3 regions of the Geomonas diazotrophica genome follow, and region 1 is predicted to be linked to each of the others. Evidence: riboswitches for the same ligand, from Rfam matches in the RefSeq annotation. Region 1 holds a riboswitch; each other region holds the start of a gene.

Region 1 (4,591 bases):
CACCATCTCCTTGTCCTGGTGGGAGAGCATCTTGTCGATCGCGGCGAAGAAGGCGCTCTGCGCCTTGCGCATCGGCCCGATCAGTTCCTGCCCGGCCTTTTCCCTGTCCCCCTCCTTGATGGTGGCGATGACATGGTGCTGGGCCTCCTGGTACGCCGTCCTGGCATCGATCACGTCCTTGAGGGCGGCCTTTCCCGACTCGCTGTGAGCGGTCTTCTTGAGCTCCTCGATGCGCTTGTCGGCGGCCTGAAGGGATTCGACGATGCGCTTTTCCTCCTTCTGCACCTCCTGCGGGTCCTGAAGGATCACCATGTTGCGCAGGCCGCGGGCCACGACGTTGATCTGCGACTTGAGGTCGTTGAGCGCCACGGTCTTGGGCCACTTGTCCTCGATCAGGGTCCGGACCTTGCCGTCGAAGACCGCCATCCTGTTGATGGAGTATCCTCCGACCACTGTCATAAGGACCACTACCACGGCAAAGGCTACCCCAAGTCTTGCACTAAGCTTGACTCCCGAAAAGGTCATCGTTCTCTCCTTCACAGTTGCTGGTCTCAGAAGCGCCTGTCAGAGCATCTCATTGTCCTGTCTTTCAATATCGACACAAAGTTTAATTATCTTAAGTGAAAAAGCCGGCCCGCCTGTCCCTGTTCCGCTTTGCCGTTGGCATGCAGTTCTAAACATCATACTGTAATTAACAGTATGTGGGGCGGGCTGAGAGAGCAGGGGGGAGTCATGATGTCGGCAGTTTTGTACGGCGGGACCGCATTGGCGGTGTTGGTGTCCTGGCGACTGGATCCGGACAAGACCGGGCGGGCCTTGCGCATCGGCGCAAAGTCGCTGCACGGCCTGGCCCCGCGCATCCTGGGGATGGTGGCCCTGGTCGGGCTGGTGCTTGCGCTGGTTCCGCCGGAGCTGATCAGGAAGCTCTTCAGCCACGGCGGGGTCGGGGGCTTCGCCCTGGTCTCCGCCATCGGGTCCATCGTGACCATGCCTGCGCCGATCGCCTTCGCGCTGGTGGGGTCCCTTTTCAAGCTGGGGGCCGCCCCGGCGAGCCTGGCCGCGTTCGTCACCACGCTCACCATGGTGGGGGTCATGACCGCGCCGATGGAGATCTCCTGCTTCGGGAAACGCTTCACGCTGATGCGCCAGGCGCTGTGCTTCGTGACGGCCATCGTGATCGGGCTGGCCATGGGGGTGCTGCTGTGAAGGTCAAGCTCGTCGACTACCGGCTCTTCCTGGTCGTGCTTGCCGCGAACCTGCTCCTCTATCCCTGGCAGCCGGCGACGGCGCGGCTGTCAGCGCTCAACTCCACCGGGTTTCTCCTGGAGGTGCTCTCGATCGTGCCGCCGGTCATGGTGCTCATGGGGCTCCTGGACGTCTGGGTGCCGCGCCGGCTGGTCGAGTCGCACCTCGGCCCGGACTCCGGCGCGGTCGGGGCCGGGGTCGCCATGCTGCTTGGGACCGCGGCCGCCGGGCCGCTCTACGCCGCCTTCCCCGTGGCGGTCTCCCTGCGGAAAAAGGGGGCGCGCCTGGCCAACATCGTCATCTTCCTGGGGACCTGGGGCGCCATCAAGATTCCCATGATCCTGATGGAGAGCAGTTTCATCAGCCTGCGTTTCGCGCTGCTGCGGCTTTTGCTCACCGTCCCCTGCATCCTCGCCTGCGGCTACCTCATGGAACGGCTGCTGCCGGAACAGGAGCTTCAGGCGCAGCCGGACGCGGTGGACGCCTGAAATCACGCCTTCGCCCGCTAACGGAACGGAAATACAGCCCGAGAAAGGAACCGTCCATGCCTCCCAAACGAAAACAGCAGTACCGCCACCTCCCCGCCTTCATCCTGCTTGCCCTGGCGCAGGAGCCGAGCCACGGCGGCGCCGTCCTGAGCGCGCTCTCCCAGCGCATGCCGCTTTCCAGGCCGGACAGCGCGGCGGTGTACCGCACCCTGCAACAGCTGGAGGAGGAGGGACAGGTGGCTTCCAACTGGGACACGGGCGGCAGCGGCCCGGCCCGCAGGGTGTACCGGCTCACCGAAGCGGGATGGCAAAAGCTCGACAGCTGGCGCGAGGACATCGAGGTGCGCCTGGGGTATCTCAACTGCTTCCTTGAGACCTATGCCGACATCAGAAGTCACAGAGCCCGGTAATCAACGGGTGCGAAAGGGAGCGGCGCCTTATGGACCAGGTCGAGCAGGAGGACAAGGAAGGGTAACCCGCCGGAAAATTGCCGTTCGCGCCACATTTCTCTGGAGTATACGTTTTACCTGTGGTAAAGCTTCTGCCCAAATTCATCTGAGCCTCTCCGAGCCTCGCCGCCTAAAAGGACCTCCTCATGGCTGCGGGCCAACGGGTGCTGCCGGAAACGGCGGCGCCTCCCTTTTGGAAAGGAGAGCCTTGCGGCAGAGCGGAGACTCCGAACTGTTAAAGGCCCCTTTCCATCCAGGATCGGGGCTTTTTATTTGTCCAACGTTATGTAACTTGTAATACAACGGTCAGGAGTGAAAAACAGATGCGGATAGCCATTTCAATCGACGATACCGACAACCTCGAGAGCAGGGGGACCGGGGAGATCGCCTCCCTGATCGCCGAAGAACTGCAGCAACGCGGGTGGGGCAGCTGCAGCTACATCACCCGACACCAGCTCTACGTGCACCCGGACATCCCCTACACCTCGCACAACAGCGCCATGTGCTTCTTCGCGGACGTGGGCGAGGGGTGGCTGGAACCGGTCATCGAGTACGTCTCGGAGTTCCTGGAGAAGGAGAGCGCGCCCGGTTCCGATCCGGGGCTGTGCGTCGCGGTGCCGGCCCGGATGACGGCGCGCAACGAGCTGATCGGTTTCGGACGCCGCGCCAAGCGCGAGGTGATCGGGATGGACGAGGCCTACGACCTCGCCAGGCGGCTGGGTGTGCACCTCTCCCAGCACGGCGGCACGGGGCAGGGGGTGATCGGCGCCCTGGCCGGCGCCGGGCTCAGGATGTCGGGCAACGACGGCCGTCTCAAGGGGTCCCTGGAGTTCGCCCAGCCGTACCGGATGCTGCGGGTGGACGAACTGCTGCAGCATCCCGTGGTCGACGTGGTGAAGAGCGTGACCGGCGAGGGGCTGAAAGACGAGGACCTGGTGGTGCTGGGTGAAAAGCCGAAGACTGTGCTTCTGGATGGGGCGTCGGTGCTCCTGGTGGCAGCATCCCAGTCGTCGGACGCAAAGGCGCGCTGGCAGACGCTGCATCGCAAGCAGCTGAAGGCCTACTAGCATGTGGCGCTGCGATCAGAAGGGGAACAGGGAGTTCGCCCACGGCAAGGAAGCCTGGGTGTTGGCGGCGGAACAGGCCGGGGCCTGCGCGTTATTCGTGGCGGACGTCGAGGAGGAGCAGGTCGTCGAGGAGGAACTCTCCTGCTACAACTGCCGCTACCGGCGCTGGAGCGTGGAATCCTTCACCTGCCTGCGCCTGCCGCCGCTTTCGCTTGACGAAGGTGGACGGACCAATGGTTGGTCCGAAGGCGAGGACATGCACCACGCCCCATTTTACAGCTCCCCGTGAAACGAAGTCGCCGCCGTCCGGCTTGCGGCTACGGTCTTCATAACAGGAAGGAGTTGCTGGGGGGGCGGGGTCAGGCGACGCAGATGGCGTCGCACCCCTCGACGAATCCGGCCTGGCGGGTGCTCTGCCGGACCACCGCACGCGCGCCACGGGCGCCGACCGTCATCAGGAGCTTGGTGCCGTTGCGCTCGAGCTCCCCGGTGGAGAGGACCGGCGCGCCGTGCAGTTGCCGCCCGATCTTTTTCGGGTCGACATCGACCCACGCCTCGACAGCGATACCAACCTCGTGCAGTATCCGGTACCAGGCCCGCCCCTCGAGGCCTGCCCCCGCCAGGATCACCCGGCGCTCCCCTTTCAGAAATCCCTGCAGCAGGTGGTGGAGCTTGCAAAGCCGCATGGCGTGCGCCGCGTAGGCCGGGTTGGTGCGGGTGGTACGTTCCGGGCGCTCGCGCCAGAAGAGGAGCGTCGCGGGGAGCCGGGCGAAGCGGGTCCCGGCCGCCGCCAGGCGCAGCCACAGGTCGTAGTCCTCGGCCCACCCCATGTCGCGGTAGCCTCCCGCCTGCAGCACCTCTTTTTTCCTGAACATGACGCTTGGATGCACGAAGGGCGATTCGACGAAGAGGTCGGCGAGGATCGACTCGTGGCTCAACAGCGAGTTCTGCCACTGCTCGTAGCCGAGCATGCCGCTGCCGATCCGGCGCCGGGGGAAATGCTGGAAGCAGCTGGCCACGAGCCCCACCTCGGGGTGTGCGGCCATGTACGCGGTCTGCGCCTCGAGGCGGGCCGGGTGGGCGACGTCGTCGCCGTCCATGCGCGCCACTAGGTGCGAACGGCACTCGGCAAGGCCGAGGTTCAGCGCCGGGACCAGCCCCTGGCCACCGGTCGCGAGCACCCGCACCCGGGGATCGGCCGCGGCGGCACGCGCGAGAATCTCGTGGGTGCGGTCGGTGGAGCCGTCGTCCACCGCCACCAGTTCCCACTCCCGGAAGCTTTGCGCCGACAGCGATGCGAGTGCCGCCGGCAAGTGCTTCTCTTCGTTTCTGACCGGCATCA
Region 2 (4,591 bases), 2.2 Mb from region 1:
GGTCGGCGGATCAAAACGGCCGTTCCACAAAAGAGCAAATGTTCCATTGTGGAACGTCGCAACTGTTCGATTTGAGGACGCAACTTTGGAGGGGGCTAGCCGGGAGGTAAACAGAGCGATCGTTAAGTATACGGTATCCTGTGAATATTATTCAGTATCCCGAAAAATTGTGTTTACGGCAAATTCTGGTACGCCCCTTGCGATAGTGTAGAAAACCGTTTTAGGAAAGTGTATGCAACACCGCACCACCTTCTTAAAAACAAAAAGAACCGGGTCATCCCGGAAAAACAACAGGGGGAAATGAAAATGGCATTAGGAGAGCAGACTTACGGTTTCTTCATTCCGACGGTATCGCTGATGGGCGTTGGTTCCGCTAAGGAAACCGGCGAGCAGGTCAAGGCACTGGGCGCATCCAAGGCGCTGATCGTCACCGACAAAGGCCTCTCGGCCATGGGCGTTGCCGACAAGATCAAGGAGCAGGTGGAAGCTGCCGGCGTTAAAGCTGTCATCTTCGACGGCGCCGAGCCGAACCCGACCGACATCAACGTGCACGACGGCGTGAAGGCATACCAGGAAAACGGTTGCGACGCGATCATCTCCCTGGGCGGCGGCTCCTCCCACGACTGTGGTAAGGGCATCGGCCTGGTCATCGGCAACGGCGGCCACATCCGCGACTTCGAAGGCGTGAACAAGTCCACCAAATCCATGCCGGCATTCGTCGCTATCAACACCACCGCCGGTACCGCTTCCGAAATGACCCGCTTCTGCATCATCACCAACACCGACACCCACGTAAAGATGGCCATCGTCGACTGGCGCTGCACTCCGAACATCGCCATCAACGACCCGCTGCTCATGGTCGGCAAGCCGGCAGCTCTGACCGCTGCCACCGGCATGGACGCCCTGACCCACGCGGTTGAGGCATACGTCTCCACCATCGCCACCCCGATCACCGACGCCTGTGCCATCAAAGCCATCGAGCTGATCGCCGAGTACCTCTCCAAGGCTGTCGCCAACGGCGAAGACCTCGAGGCACGCGACAGGATGGCTTACGCCGAGTACCTGGCCGGCATGGCGTTCAACAACGCGTCGCTTGGCTACGTTCACTCCATGGCTCACCAGCTGGGCGGCTTCTACAACCTGCCGCACGGCGTCTGCAACGCCATCCTGCTGCCGGCCGTCAGCCAGTACAACCTGATCGCCTGCCCGAAGCGTTTCGCTGACATCGCCAAGGCTCTGGGCGAGAACGTCGACGGCCTCTCCGTGACCGAAGCCGGCCAGAAAGCGATCGACAGGATCCGCACCCTCTCCGCTTCCATCGGCATCCCGACCGGCCTCAAGGCCCTCAATGTCAAGGAAGAGGACCTGGCCATCATGGCAGAGAACGCAAAGAAGGACGCTTGCCAGTTCACCAACCCGCGCAAAGCGACCCTCGAGCAGGTCATCCAGATCTTCAAGGACGCAATGTAGTAGGCACTTGCCCCAACGTCCCTCCCCCTTGCGGGGGGGGGACAGGGTGAGGGGGAAGGCGCCACCGGCATCACTGATGGCACCCACCCCTCCAGGGGGAGCCAAAAGATCGCCTGCTGGCGGTCCGGCGGCAGATACCTGAACACCTGTAGGGGCGAATACTCATTCGCCCCGCTTCAAACCGCCTGCGGGCCCAACCGGCGCGCAGGCCCGAACACATGCAAGAGATGCGTAAGCGGTGTCGGGTCAGTCACGCATCAAAAAATCTCCGAGCCGTCGCAGCCTAAAAGGGCACGTCCCTCATGGCTCCAGGCCAACGGGTTTCGCTGGAAACGGCGGAGCCTCCCTCTTGGAAAGGAGTCCCGGCCGTCGGGTACCGCCGGTAGAACTAAATAAAAACAGGGAGCTTGAAAAGCATGGATAAGATTTTTCGCGTCAACATGACCGACCTCACCACCAAGATCGAAGAAGTCCCGGCAGCATGGGCAGGCCTGGGTGGCCGTGGTCTCACCTCCACCATCGTGGCCGCCGAAGTGCCGCCGACCTGCCACGCGCTTTCCGCCGATAACAAGCTGGTCTTCGCACCGGGTCTTCTGACCGGCACCCCGGCTGCCAACTCCGGCCGCCTCTCCGCAGGCGCCAAGAGCCCGCTCACCGGCGGCATCAAGGAGAGCAACGCAGGCGGCACCGCGGCCCAGATGCTGGCCAAACTCGGCATCAAGGCCCTGATCATCGAAGGCGCTCCGAAAACCGGCGCATGGTACAACCTGGCCGTGGGCGTAAACGGCGTCACCATCAGCGAGGAGAAGGAACTGCTCGGTCTTGGTAACTTCGCCGTCATCGACGCGGTCGAGGCGCGCCTGGGCAAGAAAACCGGCGTTCTCACCATCGGCCCGGCCGGCGAACTGAAGATGACCGCCGCCAACATCTCCGTCAAGGACCCGGACAGCAAGATCCGCAGCCACGGCCGTGGCGGCCTGGGCGCAGTCATGGGCTCCAAGCAGATCAAGTTCATCTCCATCGACGGCGAAGGCGCCCCGGGCGTGAAGATCGCCGATCCCGAGAAATTCAAGGGCGCAGCCAAGGTGTTCGCCAAGGCGCTCCTCGACCACCCGGTTTCCGGCGAGGGCCTGCCGACCTACGGCACCAACGTCCTGGTCAACATCCTCAACGAGGCCGGCGGCCTGCCGACCAAGAACTTCACCGTCGGCCAGTTCGAAGGCCACGACAAGATCTCCGGCGAGACCATGCACGACACCATCGCGGCGCGCGGCGGGAAGGTCAAGCACGGCTGCCACGCCGGCTGCATCATCCAGTGCTCGCAGGTCTACAACGACAAGGACGGCAAGTACGTCACCTCCGGTTTCGAGTACGAGACCATCTGGGGCCTGGGCGCCGACTGCTGCATCGACAACCTGGACGACATCGCCCGCGCCGACAACCTGATGGACGACATCGGGATCGACTCCATCGAGACCGCGGTCATGTTCGGCGTGGCCATGGAGGCCGGCATCCTTAACTGGGGCGACTCCAAGGAGATGCTCCGCCTGCTGACCGAGGAAATCGCCAAGGGGACCGCGCTGGGCCGCGTCCTGGGCGGCGGCGCCGGTTCTGTCGGCCGCACCTACGGCGTAACCCGCGTACCGGTGGTCAAGAACCAGGGCATCCCGGCCTACGATCCGCGCTCCGTCAAGGGGATCGGCATCACCTACGCCACCTCCACCATGGGCGCCGACCACACCTCCGGCTACACCATCGCCACCAACATCCTGAACGTCGGCGGCTACGTCGATCCGCTCAAGAAGGACGGCCAGGTCGAGCTCTCCCGTAACCTGCAGATCGCTACCGCAGCGGTCGACTCGACCGGTATGTGCATCTTCGTCGCCTTCCCGGCGCTGGACATCCCGGAGTGCCTGCCGGCCCTGATCGACATGATCAACGCCCGCTTCGGCATCGCCCTCACCGGCGACGACGTCACCAACCTGGGCAAGCACATCCTGAAACTGGAGCGTGACTTCAACCAGAAAGCCGGCCTCACCAGCGTCCACGACCGCCTGCCGGACTTCTTCAAGACCGAGCCGGTCGCACCGCACAACGCGGTGTGGGACTTCACCGATGCGGAAATCGACGAGTTCTGGAACTTCTAGGAACCACCATTACCCGGCGTGACGGAAGTCACGCCGGGTTTTTCCGTTTGAGCCAACAAGCAGGTGCCGCATGAAGATAACACTCAAGCTTTTCGCCACGTTCAGAAACGGCAGGTTCAAGGTCGCCGAGCAGGAATTACCCGAGGGGACCGACGTGCGCCAAGTAGTGCTGGGGCTGGGACTCACCGAGGAAGAGATCGGCATCGTGATGCTGAACGGCCGGCACGGTGAACTGGACAGCACGTTGAGCCACGGCGATACCCTCTCGCTCTTTCCCTTGGTCGGAGGAGGCTGATATGCGCAAGGTCATCACTTTTCTGAAAGAGCAGACCAATGACGGCCTGCTCCCCTGGAGTGCCCAGGACGCAACCGCAAAGCGCTTCAGCCTGAGCCACGCCGCGGTCGAACTGCTCGCCCTGCAAAACGGGATCTTCCCGGCCCGCTACCAGCGCAACAAGAACATGATCCAGATCGAAGAGCAGCTGCGCCTGTTCCAAAGCCGCGTTGCGGTGATCGGCTGCGGCGGCCTGGGCGGCTACATCCTGGAAGAGCTGGCGCGCCTGGGGGTGGGACAGATCGTAGCCATCGACCCGGACATATTCGAGGAACACAACCTGAACCGGCAGATCCTCTCCTCCCCCGCCAACCTGGGACAGCCCAAGGTGGCGGCAGCGGCCGAGCGGCTGGCACAGGTCAATCCCGCCGTCACAGTCACCGCCATCCAGGACGCCTTCTGCCTGGCCAACGGTTTCGAACTGCTGGCGGGAACGCACGTGGCGGTTGATGCCCTGGACAGCATCTCGTATCGGCTGCAGCTGGCCGAATTCTGCAACCTGGCCGGCATCCCCATGGTGCACGGCGCCATCGGCGGCTGGTACGGCCACGTCGCCTCCCAATTCCCCGGCGAGACCACCGTGCAGCAGATCTACCGCCACTGGGTCGCCGGCAAGGGAATCGAACAGCAACTCGGCAAC
Region 3 (4,591 bases), 1.5 Mb from region 1:
AGGAGGCGCTCCACCACGCGCTCGGTCGCTTCCGGGGTGACGTCGCGCGGCGAGACGCCGGTGCCGCCGGTGGTGAGGATGAGATCGTAGGCGCCGCTGTCGGCCCACTCGATGAGCTTTTCTGAGATGAGGGCCCCCTCGTCGGGGATGACGTCGGTGCAGGCGACGGTGACGCCGCGTTCCTCGAGCCAGGCTTTTAGCGCCGGCCCGCTGCCGTCGGCACGTTCTCCGGTGGAACAGCGGTCGCTGAGGGTGAGAATGGCTGCTCGCATGGTGGTGTTTCTCCTTTAGTCCTCGCGCTTGAAGACGCCGCTCTTGCCGCCTTCCTTGTAGTGCAGCTTCACGTCGGAGATGACGATGCCCTTGTCGGTCCCCTTGCACATGTCGTACACGGTCAGCGCGGCTACCGTGGCGGCGGTCATGGCTTCCATCTCGACGCCGGTGCGCTCGAAGGCGCGGACGGTGGCCATGACGCCTATGGTTCCCCGGGCCTCGTCCACCTCGAACTCTATGGCGACGTGGTGGATGGCAAGAGGGTGGGAGAGGGGAATCAGGTCGGGTGTCTTCTTGGCTCCGGCGATACCGGCAAGCCGCGCCACGCCGAGTACGTCCCCCTTTGCCATCCGGCCGGACACGATGGACTGCACGGTTTCGGGTTTCAGGGTCAGCAGGGCGCCTGCTATGGCGGTGCGCATGGTCGGGGTCTTCTGGCTTACGTCGACCATGATGGCGTTGCCGCTGGCGTCGAAGTGGTTGAACGACATGTTAAACCTCCATTTCCAATGTGGGGTCGAGCAGGTGCAGATCTACTTCCGCGCCGACGGCGAACTCGGTCGCCTCCGCCGGGAGAATGGCCAGGGCGTTGCAACGCAGCATGGTCTTCAGTATCCCGGTGTTCTGATCGCCCGAGGTGCTGGCGACGAAGCGTCCCCCCTCGATGGCGACGTGAACGCGCAGGAAGTTTACCTTGCCCGCCTTCTTGCGCGCCCCTTCCTTCAGGATGCCGCTCACGGTGCGACGGAACACCTTTTCGTGCCCCATCATGCGCAGGATGGCGGGGCGGGCGAACTCCTCGAAGGTGATCATGGTGGAGACCGGGTTGCCGGGGAGGGAAAAGACCGGGACGTTCCCCTTCATGCCGAAGGCGGTGGGGCCGCCGGGCTTGATGCCGGGCTTCCAGAACTGCTCCACAACACCCAGCTCCGCCAGCACCTCGCGCACCAGGTCCCGGTCGCCGGCGGAGACACCCGCCGAGGTGACCAGGACGTCGGCCTTCAGTCCCTCGGAGAGGAGCGCACGGTGGCTCTCCCTGTCGTCGCGGGCGATGCCGAGGATGACCGGCTCGGCGCCGCAGAGCTTGATGGCGGTGGCGAGCGCAAGGGTGTTGCTGTTGACGATCTGGCTCTCCTTGGGTTCGGTGCCGACCTCGACCAGCTCGTCACCGGTGGAGAGGATGGCCACGCGCACCTTGCGGTAAACAGGCACCAGCACAGTGGAAAAAGAGGCCATCAGGCTCACCTGGGGCGCTCCGATCACGGTCCCCCGTGGCATGATCGCCTCGCCGCCGCGCACGTCCTCGCCCTGAAAACGGATGTGGTCGTGCTTTTTCACCTGTTGCAGCAGCTTCACGGTCTCCGCCGTGTTCTCGGTCTCTTCTATCGGGACGACCGCATCGGCCCCAGGCGGGATAGGGGCGCCGGTCATGATCCGCGCGGCGCACCCCGGCGTCACCACGTCATCGGAACTGACGCCGGCGGGGATGTAGTCGGTGACCTTGAGCACGGTCCCCGGCGCGCAGTCAGCGCTCCTGACGGCGAAGCCGTCCATGGCGGAGTTGTCCCAGCGCGGCATGTCCTTGGGCGCCACGTAGTCCTCGGCCAGCACTCGGCCGGCGGCTTCCAGCAGCAGCACCCTTTCCACGCCGGCAGGCGCCACCTTGTCGATGACCATGCGTCTGGCTTGCTCGTAGTTCGTCATCTCTTCCTCTTTGTTCCTTGGTAATGGCAATAACGAAAAAGGGCCCGACTCCGTGAAGGAAGAGGGGCCCGTGCGCGATGCGGCGGTGCTTCTCCTTTCCAAGAGGGAGGCGGTGCCGTTTCCGGCAGCACCCATCGGCTGCGGCACCCTGGGGAGTTTCCCTTTAGACGGCCGCGGCTCGGAGACGTTCTGCATATTTTCCCAAAGGGATAGCATATTTGCCGCAAAATAAACAATTATTTTAGCTTAAGATTGGGCGGCCCACTCAGATCGACGGCGCGACAACACCACGTCTTTGCGTTGTTTTTACTCCCCGATCGGCTCGGTTTGGCTACCGTATACTTTCCCTGGTTCTCCGCGGGCGCTCGCCAATCTCCCTCATTAAAGTGGTTGATTTCCGTTTGCCAAACAAGGTATGGTTTTTAGCGTGTATCCGAAAGCAGTGTCGGCCTGCTGGAAAACCGGTCAGGCCCATCTTGCAGTTTGACGCGACAAATACCTGAAGTCAGGACATATTATGTCATTGATAGATACCTACGGCAGGCGCATTAATTACCTGCGCCTCTCGGTCACCGACCGTTGCAACCTGCGCTGCAGCTACTGCATGCCGGAAGAGGGCGTGGAGAAGCTGGGCCACTGCGAGATGCTATCCTACGAGGACCTGCTCCGGATCTCCGCCGAGGCGGTCGCCGCCGGGATCGAGAAGATCCGCGTGACCGGCGGGGAACCGCTGGTGCGCAAGGGGATCGTCGATTTCCTGGCGCGCCTTGCCGCGTTGCCGGGGCTCAAGGAACTGGTGCTGACCACCAACGGTCTGCTCCTGAAGGAGATGGCCCAAGGCCTGAAGGACGCCGGGGTGCAGAGGCTCAACATCAGCCTGGATTCACTCAAGCCGGAGATCTTCGCCACCGTCACCCGGGGAGGCGAACTGCAGCGTGTTTTGGACGGCATCGAAGAGGCGGAGCGGGTCGGCTTTCCACCGCACAAGATCAACGTGGTGGTGATGCGGGGCGTGAACGACGACGAGATTCTCGACTTCGCGGCGCTCACCCTGAAACGCCCCTACGCCGTGCGCTTCATCGAGTACATGCCCACTTCCGGTGACGCCGACTGGCGCGACCTGACCGTCCCCGGCGCTGAAATCCGGGAACGCATCGCCCGCGAGTACGAGATCGAGGAAAGCAGCAACACCGAGCGCTCCGGCCCGTCCAAGAACTTCCGCATCAAGGGGGCACCCGGGTCGCTCGGGATCATCACCGCCATGACCGGGCACTTCTGCGATGGCTGCAACCGTCTGCGCGTCACAGCGTCAGGTGTCGCCAAAGGGTGCCTGTTCTCGGGGGAGGGGGTTGACCTGAAACCGGTACTAGCGACCGGTGACGCAGAACTGCTGCGCCAGGAGATCAGGCGCATCGTGGCCGCCAAACCCGGACGGCACGAAGTGACCGACGAGGGCTCTGAAACCAAACCTTTCGCCATGTCCCGCGTGGGGGGCTGAAAAACAAGGAGAACGCATGACCGGAAAGATCATCGCCGTCAACATCAGCAAGAACAAAGGGGAAAGAAAGACCCCGGTACCCGAAGTCACCCTGCGCGAGGAGCACGGGATCGTCGGCGACGGCCATGCCGGCGACTGGCACCGCCAGGTGAGCCTGTTGGCCCAGGAGAGCATCGCCAAGATGCAGGCGCTCGGGCTGGACGTGAAGGAGGGGGATTTCGCCGAGAACATCACCACCGAAGGGGTCGACCTGGTGAGCCTTCCCATCGGTGCCAAGATCGAACTGGGGGAGACCCTCCTCGAGGTGACCCAGATCGGCAAGGAGTGCCATACCCGTTGCGCCATCTACTACCAGGCCGGCGACTGCGTCATGCCCAAAGAGGGGATCTTCGCCCGGGTGCTGAAGGGCGGGGTGGTCAGGCCGGGAGACCAGGTCGTGGTGTAAGGGCACGACTGGCTGCTGCTCGAAACGGGCCCCGCAACCTGCCGAGGACGCGGCGCCGACTGCCGCGAGCGGCGTGTCTCTTCCGGTGCCCCACTCGAGGCCGGCGGACCTTAGGCTCCTTAGGCCCCTTAGGCCCCTTAGGCCCCTTAGGTCCCTTAGGTCCCTTAGGTCCCTTAGGTCCCTTAGGTCCCTTAGGTCCCATGGACTCTGCAACTGATGCAAGACCGAAACGGCCGCGAAGCGCAAGTGCTCGCGGCCGTTTCTTGTGGGGAGCGTGGGGCGCTTAGCGCTCGCAGGGGAGAAGCACGGTGAAGCTGCTCCCCTGTCCGGGAACGCTTTCCACGTCGATGCAGCCGCCGTGTTCCCTGATGATGCCGTAACTGACCGACAACCCGAGCCCGGTGCCGTTGGCCTTGGTGGTGTAGAAGGGGTTGAACACCTGCCTCAGGTTCTCCAGCTCTATGCCGACCCCGGTGTCCGAAATCTTCACCTCGTAGTTGTCGCCGCTTCCCACCGGAGCGCTCTTGATGCAGAGCACCCCACCCCGGGGCATCGCCTGCACGGCGTTCAGGATCAGGTTGGTGAACACCTGCCGTAACTGGTCTTGGTCCCCTTCGATCACGGCCCTTTGCTCCGCGTAGAACTCGAGCACTTCTATCTTCTCCAGTGAA

The links. Region 1 has a riboswitch for molybdenum cofactor ahead of KP003_RS03230 (hypothetical protein). Riboswitches for the same ligand answer to the same signal wherever they lie in the genome.
Region 2: linked by a shared signal. The riboswitch ahead of KP003_RS12845 (aldehyde ferredoxin oxidoreductase family protein) and the one ahead of KP003_RS03230 (hypothetical protein) in region 1 are both predicted to bind molybdenum cofactor.
Region 3: linked by a shared signal. The riboswitch ahead of KP003_RS09745 (molybdopterin molybdotransferase MoeA) and the one ahead of KP003_RS03230 (hypothetical protein) in region 1 are both predicted to bind molybdenum cofactor.

What each region holds. Positions count from the first base shown of each region.
Region 1 is NZ_CP077684.1:744,059-748,649, forward strand. It holds gene KP003_RS03210 (methyl-accepting chemotaxis protein) at 1-525, opposite strand, end outside; gene KP003_RS03215 (permease) at 733-1,206, shown strand; gene KP003_RS03220 (permease) at 1,203-1,733, shown strand; gene KP003_RS03225 (helix-turn-helix transcriptional regulator) at 1,790-2,143, shown strand; molybdenum cofactor riboswitch at 2,285-2,402, shown strand; gene KP003_RS03230 (hypothetical protein) at 2,506-3,249, shown strand; gene KP003_RS03235 (hypothetical protein) at 3,251-3,538, shown strand; gene KP003_RS03240 (glycosyltransferase) at 3,609-4,591, opposite strand, start outside.
Region 2 is NZ_CP077684.1:2,955,166-2,959,756, forward strand. It holds gene KP003_RS12840 (iron-containing alcohol dehydrogenase) at 307-1,470, shown strand; molybdenum cofactor riboswitch at 1,725-1,846, shown strand; gene KP003_RS12845 (aldehyde ferredoxin oxidoreductase family protein) at 1,887-3,617, shown strand; gene KP003_RS12850 (MoaD/ThiS family protein) at 3,688-3,912, shown strand; gene KP003_RS12855 (HesA/MoeB/ThiF family protein) at 3,914-4,591, shown strand, end outside.
Region 3 is NZ_CP077684.1:2,240,324-2,244,914, reverse strand. It holds gene mog (molybdopterin adenylyltransferase) at 1-272, opposite strand, end outside; gene moaC (cyclic pyranopterin monophosphate synthase MoaC) at 288-764, opposite strand; gene KP003_RS09745 (molybdopterin molybdotransferase MoeA) at 766-1,977, opposite strand; molybdenum cofactor riboswitch at 2,054-2,172, opposite strand; gene moaA (GTP 3',8-cyclase MoaA) at 2,495-3,475, shown strand; gene KP003_RS09735 (MOSC domain-containing protein) at 3,492-3,920, shown strand; gene KP003_RS09730 (sensor histidine kinase) at 4,204-4,591, opposite strand, start outside.